Regions from separate parts of the Dehalobacter sp. DCM genome, predicted to be linked through region 1. Evidence: riboswitches for the same ligand, from Rfam matches in the RefSeq annotation. Region 1 holds a riboswitch; each other region holds the start of a gene.
What was found. Region 1 has a riboswitch for cobalamin ahead of cobT (nicotinate-nucleotide--dimethylbenzimidazole phosphoribosyltransferase). Riboswitches for the same ligand answer to the same signal wherever they lie in the genome.

Region 1 (3,113 bases):
ATACTTGAATTCTGTTACATCTGTAAGCCATTTTTCATTTGGAGCTCCAGAGGTGAATTCTCTATTTAGTATGTTTTCTGCTATATACTGTGGATTGGCTGCCTGTCGTGTACACCCATTGTTTGAATACTTAATGGTGGATTTTATATCTAACTTACGACAAATGCGTAAAACTCGCTTGTCATTCGCTTTTATATTATGATACCGCTCAAGATCATCCTTGATTCTTCTATACCCTTTATCTGGGCTTTCCTCATGAATTCTTTCAATCTCATCAGCGATACGAAGATTTTCTGCTTCGCTTTCAGGTATTTCTCTATGCAGCCACTTATAATATGCTGCTCGTGATACCTTTCCAAACTTACATAGGGTGCTGATCGGATAATTATGTTCTTGGTTTTCTTCTTTTATAGCCTGATATATAAATTCATGGCGAACCAGGCTTAGTCCCGCCTCCTCTCTATCCCCTCGAGTTTTTTTAAGAAAGATGCCTCCATTTCGGCCTGTTCTTTTTCTGCTCTTAAAATCTTATTTTCAGCTCTCAGCTTTTCTAATTCACTCATCTTATCCTGAGACTTTCGCTTCCCCCGATTGTCTCTTAATGCTTCAACCCCATAGACTTCATATTTAACAGTATAGTTACGCACCTGCTGATAGGATACTTGATGTTTTTCAGATGTTTCTGCGTAATTATGATCATGTGCAATGCAATACCGCACGATTTCAACGCGTTCATCGAAAGTGGTTTTTCTTCCTTTGGTCATGATGGTACTTCCTCCTGTTCCAGAAGACCTTAGTTCTTCATGACCATTATACTGTTTTATCCAGCGTTGTAACTTACCTTTTGATCGAATTCCATACTTTTTACAAATATCAGTTTGAGAGCCCAAACCAGCTAAATAATCTTCAACAGCTTGTATCTTAAGTACTTTTGTGTATTTTTTAGTTCCTTTCATTAAGAAAACATCGGCTCCCATGGACTCATAATTAAAAATCCATTGTTGAACAGATGCTAAACTTACATTAAGATCACGGGCAATCTGATTTTGGCTAGTTTTTCCATCTAGATACCGTAATACAGCAGTTAACTTCTCGTTGCTAGATATCTTTCTCTTTGACATAAAATATACTCCCCTCTAAGCAACAAGTTTTTATTATTTCACTTGTCTACCTAGAAGGGAGCATATCACAATACCGGTACTTGACTTTATACCGTATTTTAGTTATCTTTATTACGTAAAAATAAATAAAACTCTTAGGTGCCCATTTTGGGAGAATAGGGAAATCGGTACAATCCGATACGGACCCACCACTGTAAAGACGAGTCCCCGCTAATCCACTGGCGTGTGCTGGGAAGGAGCGTTAGGATGCTTGAGTCTGAGTCAGGAGACCTGCCTAAGAGGAGAAAGTCTTTCCGGGGTTTGGAAAGCGGCGGCGATGAAGGCAAAGTCCCGACCACAGTAACAGTGGCGGGACTTTATTATTTTAGCCCTATAAACATCATCAGTTAACGCCATAAGAATGCCCGAGACTGACTCTATAACCAAATACTTTTAATGGAGGTACTTTAATGAACGATCTTACGAAATTTCATGGCCTGCACAATCTAAAAACGGCAAACGAACAGGAATTAGAAAACGCCCTGCTCGAACTCACCAGTGGCATAACAGCCCTCGATACCGAGGCCATGGCCGCTATGCAGAACCGGGTGGACGCCAAAATCAAGCCCCTCGGGAGTTTAGGCGTCTTGGAAGACATAGCCCGTCAGCTGGCCGGTATCTACGGCACAGCAACACCAAAAATTAATAAGAAGGCTGTTCTTCTCATGGCCGGAGACCACGGTGTTACGGAAGAAGGCGTCAGTGCCGCACCCCAGGAAATCACCAAACAAATGTTCTACAGCTATCTTCGGGGTGGAGCAGGTATCAATGTTTTGGCTAATAGTGCCGGGGCGCAAGTGATCTGCACCGATATTGGGATTGCAACCTCTTTGGATCGACCTGAGCTGATGGCTTACCGAGTCAAGAACGGAACAAACAATATGGCCAAAGGGCCGGCGATGACACGTCAGGAAGCTATACAAGCACTTTTAACCGGCGCGAAAATTGCTTCTGAGGCGATAGCATCCGGCATTAACGTCTTGGCAACCGGAGAAGTCGGTATTGGCAATACAACCCCCAGCGCCGCACTCATTTCCGTATTTACAGGCCATTCCGTAGAAGATGTCACCGGCCGCGGCACTGGCTTGAAAGACGATGCCTTGATCAATAAGCAAAACGTCATCAAATGCGCCATAGAAATCAATCATTGTGATCCGGCTGCGCCAATCGATACCTTGGCTAAAATAGGCGGTTTAGAAATTGCCGCTCTTGTCGGTGCGATCCTCGAAGCAGCTTACCAGCGTGTACCTATCGTTTTGGACGGAATCATCTCTTCAGCGGCCGCTTTGACTGCCACCAAGCTGGCTCCCCTCTCGACATCCTATATGATCGCATCGCATAGTTCCGAGGAACTCGGCCAACATCTGGCTCTGCATCAACTTGGGCTCAGACCGCGTCTTGATATGCATATGCGGCTCGGAGAAGGAACCGGAGCCGCTCTGATGTTCCCCATTATTGAAACCGCCCTTAAGGTTGCTGATGAGATGGCCACATTTGCGGAAGCAGCCGTGACCACCGGTGACTTCTAAACAATACCTTTAAGTAGAAAAACACGATTGTTTCTTTATCGCTTGTTATGCGTAATCCCTTGAATTAATGTGAAATGGGTAAGTGTTGGTTCCTTCTAACCGGAGCCCGCTTACCCATTTCTCGAGGTGTACTGCAATAGAGTACGTCCTCCTTTCAGCTATAACCCCTCATCTTTCGTTGAATATCTCTAATCCAACTTCAGATTCATCGGTGTTTCCTCCATAGGCTATTCCTATCGGATATGGCATATGGAAGGATTTCGCAATGGGAGTCTTTAATTCCTGCTTATCTAAATCGTCTTCTTTTGAAGGAGTGGATGTCTGAAATCGTCTTTTGATTCTCGGAATCCGTTTGGACCTCCTTAAACCAATTCACCACACTAGCCTTTAGGCTGCTCAGAGAACAACACATACCCTTCATCGA
Region 2 (3,113 bases), 1.0 Mb from region 1:
GTATAGACAAAGACCATATCCGGGTTCAGCGCCTGGATTTTTTCATAATCCGGATCCGCCATGCCCCCAGTACCGACATATTGGATAGCGCCGCTCTCCATACGCGTTTTAACCGCATCGACGTACCAGTCCGCCGTGTCCGTGGTCACAGCGGCGATGCTGTCCCATTCCTGATCGGTAAATATCGCCTGCAGCAGCCCCACCTGCGTGGTCGAACAATAAACCACCTTTTTCAGGGGCGTGTTGACCACCGTCGCACCTGCAGCCTCGCTAATTTCAGGGGTTTCCGTACCCTCCGGCACCAGCAGGAACTGATTGCCTTCAGCATCTGTCAATAGGGTGAAATTATCACCGTAATCGACGATTTTAAACGCGCTCGTATAGCTCAAACTGACCTCTTTGCCAGTTAAGGCTTTATTGCTTTTCTCAGTTCCGCCGGAACAGCCGACCATAAGTGCGGAACAAAGCATAATTATAATGACAATTAAACAAACATTTTTTTGATGACCCCGAATCATGATAATTCCTCCATTTTCATGTTTTTATTAAGTAACCCAGTACCTTGTTAACTTGAAAGCTTAATATTAATTGCGTGCAGGTTTCTTGTGTTAGATCACGCAATCACTAATCTGAAACGTTAACCAGCGGTGACACCTCCAATTAATTTTAATTTATCTTTGAATTTCGGAAGTTCGATTATCTTCCAAATTTCACTCCTGTTGAATATTTTGTATCAGTCGGATGACCTCATCCACAGACCTGGCTTTGTTTTCATGGTGCAGTTCCTCACGTTCAATCATAATTACCGGAATCCCAATACGTTGTGCCGCACGAATCTTTTCCATGACGCCTCCTGTATTTCCGCTTTCTTTTGTTACCAGTACAGCCGCGTTGCAATATTTGATCAAGGCAATATTTAGTTCTTCGCTGAAAGGCCCCTTCATAGCGATAAGGTTATTGGCATTAAAACCCATTTTTTCACACCGTTCAATGACTTTGCTGTCAGGAAGGACCCTGATAAACAAACGATTCTTATACTCTGGAATATTTGTAAATACTTTGACTTTGCCGCTTCCGATAGTCAATAGAATATTGCCCTGGCAGCTTAAGAGTTTTTTATATGCCTCATCATGGTTTTTTACACGGATAATATCTTTCCAATTGTCAATCACAGACTCTCTTTCATAGCGGATATAGCCAATTTTTTTTATTTGGGAAACGCTCATCGCATTGCGGGTTGTCTCCAAAGAAAAAGGATTGGAAACATCAATAACGTAATCCGGCTCAATGCTATCGAGCAAGCCGGCGATCCATTGCTTTGAGACCCTCCCTTGATGAATACGGATATTTTCAATATCCGCCAAAGCCTGGCTTCCAAGTCTCGAGGTAACAACTGCCGAAACTTCGATATTCATTTTCAGCAATTGAATAATGACCTCTTTTGCTTCTGCTGTGCCTGCAATTACAAGCGATTTTGACATGGTTCCCTACTCCTCGCCCACATCGTTTTTTTCAATAAAAAAACTCTCAATGCCTAACAACATAAGCAATGAGAGTCCGTCTCAAATATAAGCGAACAAAAACTCAAACACCCTCCATCACGCGTGAAGTTGCTAGTGTACGAAACGCAGGCAGGTCTTCTGGCTTAAGTCTCATCGTCTCCTCCTGCCTTCCCGGTTACAGTGGCATTCCTGGAGGGACTCCTCTTTTACAGCGGCGGGACCGCGTGGGATTTACACCCACTTCCCTTTTCACCGGCTCATAACTTCTATTCAGCGAAATTATAACCGACACCTGTTTCCAATATTTTGTTTTCAGTCTGATTATATCGCATCCCAAATGCTATGTCACGAAAAAATTTATCGGCATTTTTCCTTCCCCTCAGGCATAATCATACCAAGGATAGAAGAGAATCAATGTCCGGTTATTCATATAGGTGATACCTATGCCTGTTCCATGTGTCAGAATTATGTATAAATTTATCATTGATTCAGCAGCTTGATTGCAACTGCTTGTATAAATACACATGATGAAAAAATGCTTGCCTTTTATTGAATTTGGATCTATAATCGTCAGTAATTGAATATTTCAGCTGTAAGTGACCGGTTGATAGCCGGTATAATAGGGAAACGGGTGAAAGTCCCGTGCGGTCCCGCCGCTGTAAAAGGTGAGAAGTCCTTGAAAAACCACCGAATCCGGGAAGGTAAGGATGACGATGAACCTTAAGCCAGAAGACCTGCTTGCAGTTAGTTCATTGTATACCTACGGTCGATAGGAGGATGGATTGTGTTACTGCTTGAATCTATGCAGATGCACAGTTTTGTAAACCTTTTTGAATCCACAGGACAAAAGGTTTTTTTATTTTCGCTTTGTTTATTTCGCGGACACTCTTATGCAAGCTATTTGCCGGCGTGCATAAGATTGACATTTTAAGTTCTCCTTGATTATCTCTCCCTTATGGAGAGGAAGCATGTTTGTCATTGGACTGAGGTACAAACATGCTTTTTCTTTTTACAAGTGGTATTAATTACTCAAATTTTGGAAGGAGGTTCCAAGATGCCGGTTACATTAAATATTTTATTAGATCATTTTCCACTTGTTTCTTATGCCCCTAAAAAGGAAAATCCAAAATTTCTTGGGATCAAAATGCTAAGCTGCCATAGCAGCCGTCTTTCCCCAGATTACCTTTATGTGTGTAACTTCACAAAAGCCGTTAAAATAAGTCAGTCTTTTCCGAACCTCTACTTATTATGTCCCCGGGACGGTTTACAGGAATACGTGGCTGACAACGCTTTGAGAAGAGTGATTATGTTTGACGGTAAGATTAATTATGATTCGTTTTTTAGGTTTAAGGAGGTTTTTAAGACTTTCAAGGAGTGGGAAAGCAACATGCAGCGCTCTCTTATTGCTGGCCGCGGCTTACAGGATTTACTGGATATCAGCGAAAATATCATCGACAGTCACATTGCTGTCGTTGATTCGGGATTTAATCTTCTAGCGTATACGCAGCATACGGAGTGTGAAGCCCCCCTGATTCTTGGTCTGCTGACTCAAAATCCCCGTGCCAATCACAAGCTGCGTTATCTTAACCTATCCTGGGAATCATGGAGTCA
Region 3 (3,113 bases), 1.4 Mb from region 1:
TGATCCGTATCGCCTTCAGCGTCATTAGTTCAAAGTCCCCAGGCCCAACGCCTATTCCATATAATGCTGCGTTCATGCTGTTTCCATCCTTTTAAGCTTATTTATGATTTCATCTGCTTCCGGAGTTTTGCCCAAGATGCCCTGTTCGTTAGTGTACAAGATCACACCGGCTTTCACTTTGTTTTGCAGACGGTAATGTACATAGTCATTGATTTTTAACATAATCGACGCGAATACATCGTTGCGGAGGCCATAGCGGTCCAAAACGGCAACCGCTTCCGGTGCTGTCAGACAACGCATGATCTCCTGAACGATCTCCCGCGAAGCACCGTGAAGGGCTGCATGAACGGCGATAACCTCCATCCGGCAGTCCGCATAGCGAGAATGGGTATTCATGATACCGGCAGCCAGCTTAACCAGTTTTCCGGCATGTCCGATCAAAAGCAGGCTGTCAAAGCCCAATTCCACGGTAAAATCGAGCATTTCACCAATATAGTTACTGCACTGGACCAAGGTATTCTGTAATCCTAATGTCCCGCGGGCAAATGTTTCCCCGTAGTTTCCCGGGCACACCAACAGATGGCGGCAGCCCTTTTCCTTTTGCTGGTTCATCTCAAGCCGAACCGTATCGATCAACGCTTTCTCGCTCATGGGTTCAACCATGCCGGAAGTCCCCAAAATCGAAATCCCGCCGACGATACCCAAACGGGGATTGAAAGTTTTCCTGGCAACCGCTTCCCCTTCCGGAACAGAAATCGTAATAGTGAGACCACCCTCATAGCCCAGCGCGTTGCAGACTTTCTCTGCTTCCGCGATGATCATACTTCGGGGAACCGGATTGATTGCTGCTTCTCCTACTGGGCAGGCCAGTCCGGGCTTTGTGACCCGGCCAACTCCCGTGCCGCCGTCGACGCGAATAGCCTGCTCTTGCGCTTTGGCAACCGTAGCGAAAATGAGGATCCCGTCGGTCACATCCGGATCATCGCCGCTGTTTTTTTTGACGGCACAGGTCACCTGATGATCATCCCGCTGTATTTCCAGTACTTTCATCGTGGTGACGATGCCTTTCGGTGTAGCAATGGCTATTTCCGTACACAGTTCGCCGCTCAGCAGCATCACAGTTCCGGCTTTGGCTGCTGCCGCCGCGCAGGATCCTGTCGTGAAGCCGCAGCGCAGTTTTTTATTTTGTTTGAGGACATAAAGTTCTGCCTGGTCCATAAGTACTTATTTCCTTAGTTTAAATTTATTTCTATGTAAAGCTCAATTAACTTTATTTGAAGTATATCGAAATCTCCAGAAGATATCCGATTTATTGGAAGCCGTAAATTGATATTCCGGATTTCTTCTTGTCATCCGTGACATAAGTGAAGCGCCAACTCTCCATATGGACTAAGCCGATAGTTTGCAATAAACAAGGTACTGCGAATTATGAATGATCTTTGTTCGGCCCAGTTGTTCATCCGTGAACAGAAAAAAAATCTCTCAACTCGTTATGTTGAGAGGTTATATTCGAAGGAAATACCTTTTGAAATACCACACACCTCTCTATCGCTCGTAGAGTATAACGGTGAGATCAAACAGGCAGGTCTTCTGGCTCCAGTATCATCATTCTCCAGACCTTCCCAGTTTCCCAGTGGCATTCCTGAAGAACTCCTCTATTACAGCGGCGTGACCGCGCGGGCTTTAACCCGACTTTCCTTTTCACTAAATGATGCTGCCTGCATCATTCAACACCTGTTCTACACGTATTCAATTATCCATTAAGTTGGATTCAATCGTTTTTGGATATAATCCAGACTCATTATAGCGCCCTTTTATAATGGAATCAACTATTATTTTCGACAATATTATTCTCTAAATATCATTGTCTACTATCACTCGCGGCACTCTTTTGGTCAAGCCGCAGGTGATCTCATAACTGATAGTCCCGCAACGGCCCGCAATTTCATCGGCTGTAATTCGATCTTCCCCGCAATCGCCGATTAAGATCGCTTCGTCCCCTTCGTCTACCCCGCGAATATCGGTCACATCCACCATCGTTTGGTCCATACAGATCCTGCCGATGATCGCCGCCCGTTTCCCTTTGATCAGGACCTCACCGTTATTGGACAATGACCGCCGCCAACCGTCAGCATAGCCGATCGGGAGCGTCGCCACTTGCGTCGGACGTTCCGCAACAAAGGTCCTGCCATATCCGACACTCTCCCCTTTGCGGATTGTTTTCAATTGAGATATACGCGTCTTCAATGAAAGTACCGGTTCAAATCCTGCTTCCTGGCCGGTATGCGTCATCGGCAAAAGTCCATATAAAATAATCCCCGGACGGCAAAGTTCAAAATGACTTTCAGGCACTTGGATGATCGCTGCAGAATTAGCCGCATGGCGGATCGGAATAGTAATTCCGGCAGCACGTAACTGATCACGAAGGGTATTAAATAGCGTTAGCTGTTTGGAGACATAGGTCAGATCGGTGCCATCAGCAGTAGCGAGATGCGTATAGATTCCTTCCAAAAAAAGACCGGGAAGCCCGGCAATCTTTTGAATCGCTTCAAACGCATTATCCCGAAACCCGATCCTGCCCATCCCTGTATCCACTTTGATATGCAGCCTGGCTGTTTTATGCAACTTCTCGGCCGCAGCCGATAGGGCCTCAGCCTGGCGCAGTTGAAATACCTCCGGGATAATATCATCTCTGACCATGATCTCCGAATACTCCGGGAGCGTCGGTCCGATGACCATGATGGCAATATCCGGAAATTCCTTCCGCAATTCCAGTGCTTCATCTAATATCGCAACGCCAAAACGAGTTACCCCTTCTTCTCTTAAAGCGCGGACTACCGCTATGGCACCGTGTCCGTAGGCATCTGCCTTGACAATGGGCATCACATCACTTTTGGTGAAACTTTTTACCCTTCTGAAATTTCGTTTCAATGCGCCTAAATCAATTTCTGCCCAAACCGGACGAAAAAATTCCATTTTATTCTCCTCATGTGTTCTGTCCATATATTAATTTTTTTGCTCTTCAATTTCTCTGCGAACCTTGGGCAAATACTCCGTTACTTCCGATGCGGTATAGCCAGATAACCCATATTGCTCTTTCAAGGAATCCGCTG
Region 4 (3,113 bases), 1.0 Mb from region 1:
CACGTTTAATTGCTTTGGTACCGGAAGTATTAGTTACTGCCGATTTTTCCAACAAGTCAGGCCGGGCTTTCCAAACGAAGGAAATTACGGCAGCGGTTACAAGCCCTTCAACAATGCCAATTGCCAGATGGATCGGCTGCATCATGAGTAGAAAAGCATTGAAAGGAAGTTCCGTTTTTCCAGACAAGAATGTCTCAAATACCACACTCAAAGCCCCCAGCTGAAGACCCGCAATCGCTGCGATCATTGAACCGGCAAGAATGCGTTTGGGCGAGATTCCTTTCTTTGTTATGGTTTTGTAAATCAGTGGATAAGCAAGAAAACACGTATAGAAACCAAGATTAAATACATTGCAGCCATAAGCTAACAACCCGCCGTCACCAAAAAATAAGGCCTGAATCAATAAAATGGCAGCCATCGTGATAAAGCCGGCATAGGGGCCGAGCAAAATGGCAAGCAAAAGTCCTCCCCCAAGGTGTCCGCTGGATCCTGTACCCGGGATCGAAAAATTAATCATCTGTGTAGCGAAAACAAATGCGCCCATTGCCCCCATTATCGGGATCTTTTTTTCATCCAGTTCAGCTTGGACTTTCTTTATCGAATAGGCAGCAACCCCTGCTGTCGCAGTCCACATTACCGCTCCAACGACCGGTGAAATTAATGCGTCAGCCATATGCATAATAATCACTCCTCTTAATTCTGCTGTCAAAATCATTATAGTGTGCTCGCATATTTTTACAATCCTGGTAGGGGGGATAAAATTCTGATCGTTAAAGGCGACGACTTGTTTGAAACAGTAAGAATATGAGGGTATAAAGGATGAAGGTATGAGCGAAAATGCAGAATAATAGCTTAGAATTAAACTGTACAGTTTTAAGCTAGCATGCTATAATATATCAAATTGAATATACAGTAATGAGTTATTCCTGCCCGAGGGCAAGAATTGAAAAGGGAAGTCAGTTGGAGCTGACGCGGTTCCCGCCACTGTACGAGGGAGTCGAATCACATAATGTCACTGGGATTAACCTGGGAAGACGTGATTCGATAAAGATCTTAAGCCAGGAGACCTGCTCATACTGGGTACTGTAACTACCTACGGGATGTTAGGGAGGTGAATGCCTTATGTTTTCGGAATTCTTACCGCTTTCTGATACAGGTTAGATCCTTTACCTTTTCATGGTAGAGGTTTTTTTCTATCCATGGAGGGATTACTGCCGCGGTGCCACGGATGGCAAGGAGCGGCGCTATCCATGGAGGGATTACTGCCGCGGTGCCACGGATGGCAAGGAGCGGCATTGTCTCGGTTTTATCTATAGGCTAAGGAGGTTCAAATGATTGTCCTTCTGGGAGAAACATCGGCAGCTTTTGAATTAAGTAAACATCTCCAAAACAGGGGGATCAATTTTATTAAGAAGTCGGCTTGGACGGTTAAAGACTGTTTGCCGGCGGATTCAGTTATTCTTGATGTCAGCCATCCTTTGAGTGATAAGTTCTGTTCACTGAGACAGTTATGTGAACAATTCCATATTCCGTACCTCAGATTAGAAAGACCTGAAACCCACATCCCAGAAAATTCCTTGATATTCCAGACATATAATTGGGATGAAGTTTTGTATCGTCTTAATGAGCGCGTTGGTGCATTACACCGGGAAAAAGGACGAAAGGTTAATGTTTTTGTTACTACCGGCAGTCACCAATTGGGTAGTATTGTACATAGCGCTTTTGCGGGCATGGCCCGTTTTATTGTCCGGGTTCTCCCTGAAGGACGACTGGTACAGAAATGCCAGGACTTAGGTATTCAACCCCGGGACATCGTCGCCATGCAAGGTCCTTTTTCCAAAGACATTAACAAAGCGCTTTTTAAGTTCTATGGAGCGGACGTCGTGTTGACAAAGGACAGCGGTCAAGCCGGCGGGACGGATACGAAAATTTCGGCTGCGTTAGAATCGGGTCTGGAAATCATTGTAATTCGAAAAAACAAAACGGACTATGGTTTGACCATGAGGAGTGTCAATGAAGTAATAACATGGCTTGATAATAATATTTTATGAGAAGATTTTAGTTTAGATCAAGAAGAAAGGTGACACGAATGAATACGAAACGAATAACAATGGTCGCAAGCATCACCCTGATGCTGATCTTATTGCCTCAAAATGTTTTTGCCATGCACATCATGGAAGGGTTTCTTCCCCCGGTCTGGTGTATCTCCTGGGGCGTTCTGTGCATCCCGTTTGTCGCGTATGGCTTATACGCCATGCGCAAAATAACCAATGAGTCTCCAAAACTAAAGTTGCTGCTGGCAATGGCCGGTGCGTTTGTCTTTGTCTTATCCTCTTTGAAAATACCTTCCGTTACCGGGAGTTGTTCACATCCTACAGGAACTGGTTTGGGAGCTATCTTGTTCGGCCCTGCCGTTATGAGCGTACTTGGCATTATTGTTCTTCTGTTCCAGTCGATTCTACTAGCTCATGGTGGGCTGACGACGCTTGGCGCCAATACCTTTTCCATGGCGATTGTCGGTCCGTTTATCGCCTACGGTGTTTTTCTGCTGGTGAAAAAACTAAAAGGACCGGAGTGGCTGGGCGTGTTTCTGGCGGCGGCCTTGGGGGATTTGGTTACCTACATTGTCACATCGTTGCAGCTGGCGGTGGCATTCCCTGCCGCAACTGGGGGTATTGCAGTCTCAGCCGGCAAATTTATGGGGATTTTTGCCTTTACCCAAGTGCCTCTGGCCATCAGTGAAGGCATATTAACGGTTATTATTTTTAACGCGATCAAGACTTACCTGAAAAGCGACGAACTTCATTCCTTAAAAGTATTTGCTGGGGGGGATTTAAGATGAGCAGTAGCAACAATATGCCGAATAATAAAAGCAGGCTGACAACCAATCTTGTCCTGATTGCCATCGTTATTTTGCTCGCCATTGTTCCGCTGGTTATGAACAAAAACGCTGAATTCGGCGGAGCAGACGGTCAAGCTGAAACGGCGATTACTGAAATTAATCCTGAATACACGCCGTGGTTTTCTTCTATTTTTGAGCCGCCCAGCGGAGAGATTGAAAGCTTACTGTTCTCTCTGCAAGCAGCACTTGGTTCCGGTATACTCTTTTACGG

Region 2: it holds a riboswitch for cobalamin, as region 1 does, so the genes downstream of both, cobK (precorrin-6A reductase) here and cobT (nicotinate-nucleotide--dimethylbenzimidazole phosphoribosyltransferase) in region 1, are expected to answer to the same signal.
Region 3: it holds a riboswitch for cobalamin, as region 1 does, so the genes downstream of both, cbiD (cobalt-precorrin-5B (C(1))-methyltransferase CbiD) here and cobT (nicotinate-nucleotide--dimethylbenzimidazole phosphoribosyltransferase) in region 1, are expected to answer to the same signal.
Region 4: it holds a riboswitch for cobalamin, as region 1 does, so the genes downstream of both, LPY66_RS06580 (precorrin-6A/cobalt-precorrin-6A reductase) here and cobT (nicotinate-nucleotide--dimethylbenzimidazole phosphoribosyltransferase) in region 1, are expected to answer to the same signal.

Annotation. Positions count from the first base shown of each region.
Region 1 is NZ_CP092282.1:2,403,223-2,406,335, reverse strand. It holds gene LPY66_RS11085 (IS3 family transposase) at 1-423, opposite strand, end outside; gene LPY66_RS11080 (helix-turn-helix domain-containing protein) at 444-1,121, opposite strand; cobalamin riboswitch at 1,241-1,413, shown strand; gene cobT (nicotinate-nucleotide--dimethylbenzimidazole phosphoribosyltransferase) at 1,571-2,689, shown strand.
Region 2 is NZ_CP092282.1:1,388,335-1,391,447, reverse strand. It holds gene LPY66_RS06620 (ABC transporter substrate-binding protein) at 1-518, opposite strand, end outside; gene cobK (precorrin-6A reductase) at 711-1,481, opposite strand; cobalamin riboswitch at 1,614-1,813, opposite strand; cobalamin riboswitch at 2,080-2,258, shown strand; gene LPY66_RS06610 (hypothetical protein) at 2,557-3,113, shown strand, end outside.
Region 3 is NZ_CP092282.1:1,050,121-1,053,233, reverse strand. It holds gene cobI (precorrin-2 C(20)-methyltransferase) at 1-76, opposite strand, end outside; gene cbiD (cobalt-precorrin-5B (C(1))-methyltransferase CbiD) at 73-1,218, opposite strand; cobalamin riboswitch at 1,564-1,753, opposite strand; gene alr (alanine racemase) at 1,855-2,976, opposite strand; gene LPY66_RS05110 (NAD(P)H-hydrate dehydratase) at 3,007-3,113, opposite strand, start outside.
Region 4 is NZ_CP092282.1:1,382,184-1,385,296, forward strand. It holds gene LPY66_RS06575 (energy-coupling factor ABC transporter permease) at 1-679, opposite strand, end outside; cobalamin riboswitch at 901-1,088, shown strand; gene LPY66_RS06580 (precorrin-6A/cobalt-precorrin-6A reductase) at 1,332-2,051, shown strand; gene LPY66_RS06585 (energy-coupling factor ABC transporter permease) at 2,090-2,842, shown strand; gene LPY66_RS06590 (energy-coupling factor ABC transporter substrate-binding protein) at 2,839-3,113, shown strand, end outside.